DNA from 2 places in the Prolixibacter sp. SD074 genome. Region 2 is predicted to be linked to the other one. Evidence: riboswitches for the same ligand, from Rfam matches in the RefSeq annotation. Region 2 holds a riboswitch; the other holds the start of a gene.
What was found. A riboswitch is a leader RNA that binds a small molecule or an ion and turns the genes downstream of it on or off. The one in region 2 is predicted to bind cobalamin.
Positions count from the first base shown of each region.

Region 1: another riboswitch for cobalamin. It lies ahead of GJU82_RS04475 (cysteine-rich CWC family protein); the one in region 2 lies ahead of GJU82_RS02235 (PKD-like domain-containing protein).

Region 1 covers NZ_BLAW01000001.1:1,024,566-1,031,013, forward strand. The annotation lists gene ggt (gamma-glutamyltransferase) at 1-1,656, opposite strand, end outside; gene GJU82_RS04470 (DUF4465 domain-containing protein) at 1,857-2,612, opposite strand; gene GJU82_RS04475 (cysteine-rich CWC family protein) at 2,615-2,821, opposite strand; cobalamin riboswitch at 2,925-3,131, opposite strand; gene ligA (NAD-dependent DNA ligase LigA) at 3,417-5,429, shown strand; gene GJU82_RS04485 (hypothetical protein) at 5,616-6,158, shown strand; gene dapA (4-hydroxy-tetrahydrodipicolinate synthase) at 6,164-6,448, shown strand, end outside.
Region 2 covers NZ_BLAW01000001.1:528,212-534,659, forward strand. The annotation lists gene GJU82_RS02230 (TonB-dependent siderophore receptor) at 1-1,718, opposite strand, end outside; gene GJU82_RS02235 (PKD-like domain-containing protein) at 1,708-2,841, opposite strand; cobalamin riboswitch at 2,938-3,141, opposite strand; gene GJU82_RS02240 (ATP-binding protein) at 3,205-4,764, opposite strand; gene GJU82_RS02245 (hypothetical protein) at 4,915-6,448, shown strand, end outside.

The DNA of each region.
Region 1 (6,448 bases), 500 kb from region 2:
TTCAGATGCTCCGTAATAAACATCATTCTTAGCATCGTACATAATCGCCTGGTAACCACCATAAATTCCATTTTCAAAACCAACACGATGTCCTCGTTGCATTAATGTTCTTATCGCTTCGTAGCCAAAACCGCTTTCCAGCGAAATTTGCCCGGTTCCGTCGGCTGGTGTGCCAGTCGGTGATGTAGAACCATCGTGACTAATACGTGGCGCATCGCCGGCTTCCTGCAGCCCCATTCCAAAATCGATAACGTTCATCAAAATCTGGACATGTCCCTGCGGCTGGAAATCGCCTCCCATCACGCCAAAACTCATAAATGGCTGGCCATCCCTGGTAACAAAAGCCGGAATAATGGTGTGGAAAGGCCTTTTACCAGGTTCATAGGTATTGGCATGTCCTTCTTCCAGGTTGAAAAGCTGACCGCGATCCTGCAGCATGAATCCCAGTCCCGGAGGGACCATTCCGGAACCCATTCCACGATAATTCGATTGAATTAATGAAACCATATTCCCTTCATCGTCAGCTGCAGTCAGGTAAACCGTTTCTCCCTGGCTGATTTCACCGGCTGAATATTTTCCTGCCCTGTCGGGACGAATAAGCTTCCGGCGCTCGGCGGCATATTTTTCAGAAATCAGTGTTTCTACCGGTACGTTAGCAAAATCCATATCGGCATAGTATTTAGCCCGGTCCTCGAAGGCCAGTTTCTTAGCTTCGGTAAAGTAATGAATGTGATCAGCCGAGCCAAACCCCATGGAAGCAATATCGTAACCTTTCAAAATCTGGAGCATTTGTAACGCAGCAATTCCCTGTCCATTCGGCGGAAGCTCCCAAACATCGTAGCCGCGGTAGTTCACTGAAACCGGCTCCACCCATTCCGAATGATGTGAAGCTAAATCTTCATACGAAAGGTAACCTCCCTGTTCCTGGATAAAATCCGCGATCACATGTGCGATTCGGCCTTTATAGAAAGTATCGCGGCCGCCTTTGGCAATTTCCCGGTAGGTATTGGCCAGCATGGGATTCCGGAATACTTTGCCTTTATAGGGTGGTTCGCCGGCAGACATGTAAGTCTCTTTCACGTTGGGGAACTTTCGGCTGAAATATTCCACGGAACGGCCAAAGTAATAACCGATAATTTCCGTTACCGGGAATCCTTCTTCAGCATATTGAATCGCCGGAGCCAGAAGATCTTTCATGGGCAGTTTTCCAAAACGATTATGTAACGAGAACCATCCATCTACACATCCGGGAACAGTCACCGGAAGCGGGCCAAACGGCGGTATTTCCGTCAATCCCTTTTCCTTGAAAATCGCCAGTGTCAGCGCCTTCGGCGAACGGCCGCTGGCATTCAGTCCGTAAAGCTTTTTGGTTTTGGCATCCCAGACGATGGCGAACAGGTCACCGCCCATTCCGCTACCGGTCGGTTCCATCAATCCAAGCGCCGCATTGGCTGCAATGGCTGCATCGATAGCCGAGCCGCCTTTCTTCAGGATATCGATACCAATTTGTGTCGCCAATGGCTGGCTGGTACATACCATCCCATGGCGCGCCATCACCTCAGAACGTGTGGCGAAATTCTTACCGGTTATCCGATCCTGCGCAAACAGCGAGATACTTGTCAAAAAAAACAATACCAGAGAAGCAAATTTTTTCATTGTCAATTCGGTTTAAAATGAACGGGAATTTACAGAAATTCTGCCAAATGGACAGAAAGGCCACACGACAGACAAAAAAGGCAGATGCTCCTTAAATGGATTCATCCGCCTTTTTACAATCAAGTATGTTAAGCAGGAATAGTAAAAAATCTAAACAGTTACAACATGACAATAGTTTATTCCTGTGGGGTGATGATTCACTACTCTCCTTTTGATACTATTTCGTAACGAATATTGTCGAGACAAACATAAGTAGGTGTATTGATGCCATAATCACCGACATCAGAAGATCCAAAGCGGAAAGTTAATTTATTCACTTTACCTAAACCTGATAAATCAACTTTGGACCACTCGTTCACGATGTAATCCTGGCTGTTGTCTGTGAAACGGTAATCGGCCAGGTAAAACGCTACATTGCCAATTGAATCGCCGGCCGCATCGTAGCCGATAATGTCTACTTTGAACCAATCAGGATCGTTTCCGGTATCGCCGCCGAATTTTTTACCGTAAGCATCTCCGTCTTTCATCGAAAGCGCCGGATAGGCGTCATTACACAGCTCAATGTTTTTTACCTGGTATTCCTGGCCGTTCAGAAATGAAAAGTATACATCACCTGGGTATGACGGGAAAAATATGGCAAAGCTGTTGCCGTTATTGGCGGCGTCATAAACGCTGTACTGATTGCCATAACCGGCTGTTTGGGTGTCATTCAGTTTGGAATACGAAAAACTGTCCCAGGTTGACCAATCGGCGTTGTAATTATTCGGGAAAACCATATCGCCCGAAGTAAATCCGCCCGATGCATCGCTTCCGTTCCAGTAACCGGAAGAAGGCGTCTGGAGGCCTTCAAAATCGATTGTTTTCGTTTCAGTAATGGTTTCTTCCGATTTGTCGCAGGCAGTAAATAGCAAAGCCAAAGCAATTGTTGCCATGAACAATCCGTTTAATTTCTTCATGATTAATCCTTTTTTGTCGTTTGATTTCCATTGATTCGGAGGTCATTTTGAAGTTCACTGATGCATGACATACATAAACATGCATCGTAGTTGTCCCTGAGCGTTTCACTCAACGCATCGGGCAATCTTTCACGGGCACACCAACATTGCTGAATGTCGTCCTCCCGACATTCGAATGTGGAACCACAGCGCGGACATACATTTTCCATAATAATGACATTTAATTAGTGGATGATTCCGGCTTTCTTTCAAATGTGAAAAATGAAGAACAATTGCTTGCAGTTCATTTTTGCTATTTATCCCGAAAGCAAAAACTAGTCTGTGAACCGTGGCAGGTCTTCTGGCTCACCCGGGTTTCCTGCACCTTCCCGTTTCAAAATGAAACAGTGGTTATGCGGATCAGGAAACTCATAACTACGGGCTTACAGCTGCGGGAACAGCTCCGGATTTTCACCGGATTCCCTTTTCATTTTCTTCTCCCCGACCGGGAGTTGAAAAACCAAAATTCACGTCAAAGATATATGACATTTTCAAATTATGACCATTTTTTAACAGGATATTTTGCTTACTTTTCAACAATAATAGCATTTGATTTTTTACCCACGGCCAAGATTTCCAAGAAATGATGAAGGCCCGGAAGATGGCTAATCTGACCCGGCTGGTTGTGCTTGCCGGTTTCGTGATTATCTATCTGATTATGATTTCACAATTTCATTAAAGTAAACGAATTCGCTGCGAATGGCTTCTTTTTCTATTCCCGAACTGCCATTTTTAGTACTTTTAGTTTTTTAAAATGTGAAGAAAATGACTTCGGAAACGACCCGGAAACGCATTCTGGAATTAAGAGAAGAACTCGAGCAGCATAATTACAATTACTACGTATTAAACCAGCCAACTATCGGTGATGAAACTTTCGACCATTTGATGAATGAACTCATCGAACTGGAGAAAGAGGCGCCGGAATTGTACGATTCCAATTCACCTTCGCAACGCGTAGGCAGTGACATCAACCAGCAGTTTGCACAGGTTCGTCACACCTACCCGATGCTTTCGTTGAGCAACACCTATTCTGAGAGTGAAGTCCGGGAATTTGACCAACGGGCCCGAAAGCTCGTCGATGAACCATTCATTTATGTTTGTGAGCTGAAATTTGACGGGATTTCCATCAGTTTGACGTATGAAAACGGTCAATTAGTTCGTGCCGTAACCCGCGGCGATGGTGTTCAGGGAGACGATGTGACAGCCAATGTAAAAACCATCCGAAGTGTACCGCTAAAGCTGAAAGGTGACTATCCGGGAAAATTTGAGATACGCGGAGAAGTGCTGATGCCTTTTGCTTCGTTTGAAAAGCTGAACGAAGCACGTGCTGAAGCCGGTGAACCACCTTTTGCCAACCCGCGAAATGTAGCTTCAGGAACACTGAAACTGCAGAATTCATCTGACGTAGCCAAGCGAAACCTGGACGCCGTCTTCTATTATGTATTGGGTGATAACCTGCCGTCTGACGGTCATATGGAGTTGTTGGAAAAGGCAAAGAGATGGGGATTCAAAACCTCTGAACATATTAAGGCCTGTAAAAACGTAGAAGAGATATTTCAATTTCTCCATTACTGGGATGAGGAGCGGAAAAATCTTCCGGTTGCTACCGACGGCGTTGTGATTAAAGTGAATTCCCGCAGGATACAGGAAGAGATGGGCTATACGGCCAAATCACCGCGTTGGGCCATTGCTTATAAGTTTAAGGCCGAAAGACTGGCGACCCGTTTGAAAGCCGTCACGTACCAGGTGGGACGGACTGGCGCGGTTACACCGGTCGCTAATTTGGACCCCATATTGTTGGCGGGAACCATTGTTAAAAGAGCTTCCCTCCATAATGCCGATATCATTGCCAACCTCGATCTCCATATCGATGACCAGGTTTACGTGGAAAAAGGCGGGGAAATTATTCCCAAAATTGTGGGGGTCGATACCGAATCCCGAAAGGCAGGCGCTGCTAAAGTTGAATTCATAACCAATTGTCCGGAGTGTAATACACCCCTGAAACGCACGGAAGGCGAAGCTGCCTATTATTGCCCCAACGAAAATGGTTGCCCCCCCCAGCTAAGGGGGAAAATAGAGCATTTCTGTAGTCGTGGCGCCATGGATATTGAAGGACTTGGAAAAGAGACCATCCGGCTTTTCTTTGATAAAGGGTTACTCACCGACGTAGCCGGCATCTATGATCTTCCTGAAAAACAACGAGAAATTCTCGCCCTGGATTTCTTTCAGAAAAAATCGGTGGAGAACCTGGTAACTGGTATTGAGAATTCAAAAAAACAACCTTTTGAGAAGGTGTTGTTCGGTTTGGGTATTCGGTTTATCGGGGAAACAGCTGCCAAAAAAATTGTCCGTGCTTTTCGTTCTATCGAAAAACTGGAAGAAGCTTCGCTGGATGAATTGATTGCTGTAGATGAGATTGGCGAAAAAATGGCTCAGTCCATCCGGAATTATTTTGATGACGAAAAAAACCGTATTTTAATCCAGCGATTACGCAAGGCCGGCCTCACCATGGAAGTTGATGAGGATTCGCTTCCCGCTTCTGAAAAGCTGAAAGGCCTTACGTTTGTGATTTCCGGGAATTTTGGAACATCGCAGCGCAGAAAAGAACTGGGTGAATTAGTGGAACAAAACGGTGGGAAAAACGCCGGCTCTATTACCGGAAAAACAGACTATCTGCTGGCCGGTGACAAAATAGGGCCATCGAAAAGAGAAAAGGCTGAGAAATTAAAAATTCCAATCATCAACGAAGATGAATTTCTCAGGATGATTGAAGCGTAAGAAGCAATTATGATACAGCGAAGAAGACAAAAGATAGTGAAATTAAAAACAGCTTAAACAGGGTGCATTTATCGATTGATCTATAGAATAATCGATAGATATACTTACAATCTGTAAGCAGAAATATTATAACCATCAATATTAAATACGAATAACCAATCAACGAATTAGTAAATTTGTCCCGATATGTTCAAAAAAGCTTTCCAAACCGTTACGCTGAAAAGGCTTCATAAAAAGTCTCAGAAACAAGGACGTAACGTACTGGTCAATACATTCAACACGGCGAAATCTGCAGCGATTCTGTGGTATCCCGAAGATGACGGAGCAATGGAAAGCTATGAACATATGAGAAAAGTTCTTACAGAGCACGGCATTAGCGCCCGGGGATTGGCGTTGGTTGATTCAGAAGACGAAAAAGAAACGTTCAGTAAAGCATCGCATTCGCGGTTCTTTACAGGAAAAGAGATCGACTGGAAAGGAAATCCCAGGATGGACGACCTCAAAAGTTTTGTAAATACCAAATATGATCTGCTTTTGGATTTGTCCATTTCGGAACTGATACCACTACAGAGCATTTTGGTCAACTCTGCAGCCAGTTTTAAAGTTGGCTGGAAAGAGCCGGAAAACAATTTTTATGACTTAACCGTGGAAATCTCAGGGAAAAAGAATTGCCGTTATCTGACCGAACAGATTATTCACTATTTGGATTACATCAATCGAATAGATTAAGCATTATGGGACAAAAGTTTAGTGGAGCAGGTGCCGCTCTCATAACACCATTTAAAGAAGATAGCACAATTGATTTTGATGCACTTGGAAATTTAGTCGGGGATATGATTTCCGGAGGCATCGACTTTCTCGTTGTTTTAGGAACAACAGCCGAAACCGCTACCCTTTCGCAGGAAGAAAAGAAAAATGTAATTGATTTTATTGCCGAAAAAAATGCCGGACGACTTCCCATCGTTGTGGGCGCCGGAGGAAATAACACGAAAGAAGTAGTTGAAGGACTGAAAAACCTG
Region 2 (6,448 bases):
ACCGGCTCATCACGGTTGATGGAGCGGGTGTAAGCATAATTCCCGTTGAAGTGCCAGTGCCATAGCCCTTTTTCTCCTTCCAGCGAAAGCTGGTATTCCAGGCCACTGGCATCTACTTTCTTCATGTTCGATGGCTCCCAGTAACCTTTGTTGGTGGGCAGCCAGATGATCCAGTTGTCGATTTTCGACGTATAGGCGCTTAACGCCGTGTATAGACGGATATGCACCAAGTTTTCTTCGTAAGTGAATCCCAAATCGCCGGTGTAACCTTCCTCCGGTTTCAGGTCGGGGTTTCCTCCGGGGATGTAGTACAAGTCGTTCAGCGAAGGCTGGTGATAATTGCGGGACACATTTCCTTTCAGGTAGAGGTTTTTATTCGCCAGTAGTTTGTATTCCATCCCAATTAAAGGCATAATCGGGGCGGCTTTGCTGTCATATAAATCCTGCCTTAACAGGAAGGTGGAAGTGAACCGCTCCCCGAGTTTCTTGCTGAACTGCACATGGGCCGAACTTTCGAGCCGCGATTGTCGATAACCATAGTCTGAAGCCAGTGGGGCATAATTTTGGGAGTTGACCTCATGCCGGTCGACATCAATTCCGGCTGAGGCCGAAAAATCCTGGCTTTCCCGGTAGGTGAACAATACCTTGTTGAACCAGCTCTTGGCATTCGACCAAGAATCGACAATGACCTGCCCCGATGTTCCGTTGACGTTGGCTTTGAGCCAGTAGTTCATCTTGTCGAAGTTAACGCCACTGCTTACTTTCAAGGTGGTTTTGGCACCGTAGTGATTCCATTCGGCGACCACACGGTGAATCTGGTCGGTTTGCCGGTTAACGCCTCCGTCGCCTGAGGTTTCGTTGGTCATCAGCTGCGGAATGCTGCGCGAATTGTGCTGGTACCAGTAATGGCCCGAAATAATATCCTTGTCATCCGGGCGGTAATAAATTTCCTGCAATACGCCGTAATTGCGGTAATCGGCGTTTTTGTTTCGCTCTTCGGGGTAAATGTACTTTCCCGTTTCCGGGTCGATGCCAGCAATGAATTTATTTCGGTAAGGAAAATCGTTGGCCGACTGGCTGAGAAAGGCTTTGGTTTTGAATTGTATTTTCCGGTTTCCGGTTTTCACCTGGAAGAATTCGTCGTACGATTGATAGCTGCCGATACCGGAGAGGACGCTTCCCGAAAAACGGTTGTTCCAGTCGACATTGCTTTGCAGATCGATGGTGCCGCCCAGCGCTCCGCTCTTTTCGGTGAGCGAGCCCGAACCGTGCAGAATACTGACCTTGTCGATGAAATAAACCGGGATGGTGGAAAAATCGACCATTCCCAACATGGGTGAGTTCAGGTTGATACCGTTCCATTCCACCTGTGTATGCGATGGTGCGGTTCCCCGGAAGGAAGCGGTGGCCAGTGCTCCGCGCCCGTAGGTCTTAATGAATATGGGTGTATTTTCGGAGATGAGCTCCGAAAGGGTTGCATTCATGGCTGTTATCATGGCCACCGAATCGACGTCCGAGCGAATTAATCCCGCTTCCTCCTTTTTCTGGAGATGCTTGCTAATGACGGTGACCTCTTTTATTTTCAGGGTATCCGACAGTGACTGTGCCCGCAGCTCCAGACAGAAAGGAATGAGTAGCAGCAACACGATGGGCAGGCGCTTCATAAAACCGTTGCAAATACGAGTTGCCTGTACGTCTGGCTCCGACTTAGTTTGCATTGTCCAGCATATTCAGGTCGGCAGCGCCACTCACTTCGGTTGAAACCTCGTTCAGCCATCCGGAAATTTGGAACACACTGCTCTGCACTTTTATGAAATCGATGCCATCGAGGTTGGCCGGCGGGCCATCGGCGTTCACAGCATTCGATATGTCAAAACGGTTTGCTTTCAGACTGGTATCGTAATCCTGATTGTTGTAAGTTTCGGCATATCCCCAGGCAAACAAGCCATCGCCTAATGCCCAGTTTTCTGTACTATCGTTGGTACTGGTATTCACATAAGCATCGGGAAGCCGTTCGCCATTAAAATTTACTTCGGTTTTATCGCCGTAACCTGCCCACCACCAACTATCGGTACCGTAATTGGGAACCAGTTCGCCCGTGTTGCCCTGGTTGTCTTCCCAGGTTACATTGCCACCGTTTGCGGGCTTGTAATAGGTTACTTCGTAGTTGTGGACCGTTTCTGCATTGTCATATTCGCTGCCTTTCAACTGAAGCCAATTGCCATCATCGGGCTTTCCATTTCCATTGGTGTCCTTCATCACGTAAACCACACCCGGCTCGGAGGAAGCACCCGGTTGCGCATAAACGGCAAAATCGTAGCCATCGCGGTTTTTTACCTTATGGTCGAAACCGGCAACGATGTATCCGCCCCAACCTCCGAGATGCACAAAACTTTTACCATCGGCCCAGGGGCTGCCAACCAAATTGTTGCTTTCGCTGGTTGTTAAAATGGAGGCGTGCTGCCCCGGACCGTATTGGTATTCGAACACTTTTGTGATATAAGGAGACGAGGTAACTGTTACCTTGAACTGAGTTGAGGCGGCCCCCTGTGCCGTAGCCACATTTAATCCGATCTGATAAACGCCCGGAACATCAGAGCTGAAATTGTAGGTTTGTTCCTGAGATACCACCTGCCCGTTGCTGGTCCAGCGATAAGATGCACCATCGGCATTACTGGCTTGTGCCACCAGCGAAAGTTGATCTCCAGCTGCTACCTCGTATCCCTGACTGGGAATATCCATGGTAATTTCAGGTAGAAGCGGGGAGTTGTTTTTGCTGCAGGAGATCAAAAAGAGCAGCCCTGCAAACAGGGTGTAGCTGAGTGAAATTCTTTTTTTCATTATACTTAAAATCAATTGTTTGGCATTGAATAATTGATTCTAAGCTAAGGGGAAGAAAAACAAACTTGCGATGGCTGTTTTCACGCTTTTGATCCCGAAAGCTTAAACCAACCTGGCAGGTCTTCTGACTTATTCCGATTTTCGGTTACCTTCCCGTTTAAAAAACAGTGGTTTGTTAACCGAAAACTTACTATTCTGCCAAAAGCAGAATCGGAAATTACAGCAGCGGGTACTGTTCCGGATTCTCACCGGATTCCCTTTTCATCCCCCAATACGGGAACCAAGTTGTCGCAAAATTAGCAAATATTTTGGATGGTTGGAAGTGGAGCAAGCGGATTGTTTTTCACATTTGATTTTGATAACTCAATTAGCTTCCTGTACCGGAAACTCAACAGTGAAGATGGAACCTTTCCCCGGTTCACTTTCTACATTGATTTTTCCTTGTAACAAATTCACCGACTGCCGCGCAATGGCCAGTCCTACTCCCGAACCTTCAATGTTCTCAGTGGCTTTAGCGCGATAAAAGTATTCAAATAGTTTTTCCTGGTCCTCTTTTGAAATGCCAACTCCCTGGTCACGAACAGAAATCGTTAAATTGCCATTAGCATAACCGGCAGTTAATTCAACGGTTGTTCCCTTATCGGAATACTTAATGGCATTGGATATAAAATTACCGGCAATTTCCCGCACCAGTTTCTGATCCAGCAACAATTCTCGGGGGAGTGAATTGTGCGTAAATACCAATTGGTGGTGTTTGCCCACTCCCGATTGATAAAATTGCAGCATCTTGTCCAGAAATGCAACTGTTTGCGTTGGCTCGGGATGAATTTCATTCAACGTTTCGTATTCACGGAATTTGAGGATATCGGAGAGATGGCTGCTCAGCAGGTTAACCGAGTCCTTTATCAAAGAAAAGTGACGCAGTGACTTGGCCCGTAGTTTGTCGTTGTCCAAATATCGTTCGAGTAATTCGGCCGAACTGAAAATGGTGGTTAACGGCGTTTTGAACTCGTGTGAAATCGTGGTAACAATTTTCGCACGAAACTCGTTGATCTCTTTTTCTTTTTCCAGTGCTTTCTCTAGTAGAATATTTTTTTCCTTCAATTGTTCGGTACGCTTCGCTACCTTCACTTCCAGAATCCGATTCATATTTTTCAGCTCATTTTCAGCCTTTTTGATAAGAGAAATGTCACGAAAGGAGAAAATGTAGCCGCGAAATTCGTTATTATTATCGCGAATCGGGGCCAGGCTGTATGAAATTGGAAGGTGCGTTTTATCCTCACGAATGAGAACTGCTTCCTTGTAAATAGTCTCTCCCAATCCGGATTTTTCATCTCCTTCCGGGAAAAGTGGTTTCCCTTTTTCGTCCTCCAGATTGAGTGCTTTCCGGAAATTGATGTTTTGAACTTCTTCTAATTGAAGACCAGTTAGCTTTTCCGCTGCAGCGTTGAAAAAAATAATGTTTCCATCCTGGCCGGTTGAAATAACACCATCGGCTATGCTCTTCATGGTAACCGACAGTAATTCTTCATTTTCCCGGAGCTTTTCCGTCATGGTATGGCGGAAGATGGCCATTTCCAGCACCATAATCAGGTTGTCGGCCTGGAAAGGTTTGATGATATAGCCGGTGGGATTGGTTTTTAGTGCACGGGAGAAGGTCCGCTGGTCGTCGTCACCGGTGATGTAAACAACCGGAATATTTAATTTCTGTTGGATTAATGTCCCTGCTTCGATGCCGTCCAATTTACCAGGCATCTGGATGTCCATAAAAATGATATCAGGATGCGCTTCTGACGCAATTTTTATGCCCTCTTCGCCGTTATTGGCTATAGAAAGAACAATGTAATCGTTCTGGCGTAGAATGTTTTGTAAAAGTCGTGCCGAAATTATATCATCATCAACGATAAGAATTGAGTGCCGCATATCTTTTACTTTATTATTTTTCCGTAAATTTAACTAGCGATTTGCAAGTTGTTGATTTCTCAGAAAACATAACCAAAGCTAAAAATATACACTTTGATTAACCTTATGAGCATCCCCTTTAAAAACATTAACCCATTAACATTATTGTGTTTGTTTGCTTGTTTTTCTCTTCCTTCTGCCGGACAAACAAGTGCTTCTGGTCCAACTGGGCCCAATATTGTTCCCATTGGAAAGGGTTTCCCGGGTTATACCAAAATTGTTTCGTACGTCGACTCGATGCTGACTTTGCATTACCGGTTAGGTGATGTCTATTCCGAAGCTTTCGATACAAGTCAGGTCAACGACCTTTATTCTGTCCGTTTTTTATCCGACAGCCTTAAAGAGGGATTTGATTCATTCTACAACTACCGGATTAAGCGATTGAAACGCGACTATGGTTTAAGGATTGCCGGATATTACAACTATAATTTCAAGCCGGGATTTGCTGACGAAGAGGATGTGTATTACAGGCAACGGGCCTACATCGGACTCGACTGGAATTTGTTAGGTAACAGTGGCTTGTTTGGAAATCAGCTGAAGGCGAAGGAGCTGGAATCTGCGTTGCAGGTGGATCAGCTTAATCGTTCACAACAAACTGCCCGCAACAACTTTTTGTATCGGTACAATTACCTCATTTATGTTTTCAACAGCGAAAAATTGCAACTGGTTGCCAACCGTCTTGATCTTCTTCAGGGACTCGAAAAAATTTATCATGAGCTTTTCTATATCCGGCGGGTTAGCTGGGAAGATGTTTTGAAAGTGAAAGGACTGGAATCGCAAATGAAGTCAATACAACGTAGCTACAACGATTATAATTATCAGTTGGACCACCAGTTGCCTGCTTACGGCGAACTGCCTGCAGAAAAGGATAGTCTTCCTTTTCTGGATGTCGATCCGGCGAAGATGATGGTATTGTACGAGACTCATTCGGTTGACAGTTTAAAAAATGCCGTTTACTTAGCTAACATCCGCGAAAAATACCGGAGCCTGGAAGGATGGATTGTGCGTCCTTTTATCCGTTATAACTTCCAGCAAGGTGTAAATGACAGTTGGCGTAAGTATGGTTCAGCAGGTGTCTCGGCGGCTATTCCTTTGCGCTTTGGGCCATCACGTGACCGTGTTGCTGAAGCAGAAGAAATACTTTATGAATCAAAGGAAAAGGATCAGATTTCTCAGCGGAAGCTGGATTTGTTCAATTACTTCTACGATCATCAATATAAAAAATACCAGTTGCTGGAATTCTATTTCAAACGTGCGCAGATAGACGAACGTATCCGAAAACAACAGGTGTTTCTCCAGCTGAAAAACCCGGCATTCAGTCCGGTTCAGTTGTTGGTGGATATCGATCAAAAACTGGCTGTCGAAACAGAGCTGGTTGATCTGAAGAAGGAAATGTATCTCGATATCCTGAAGATTCAGTCAGTGTTGAACGATGTACCGGTTACCTTGTTTACCCAACCGATGGAAATGAATGAATATGTTAAACGGTTTCCCGGAAAGCGGGCTGTTTATATTTGGTCGAATACATTCTGCCGGAAGGATATTCATACGTTGATTGCCGATTTGGATATGAATGAAACACGTGAAGTGCTTCTTTCTCCGGGTCAACCATGTGCTACCGGAAAGTTAACGGCGTTTCTGAATC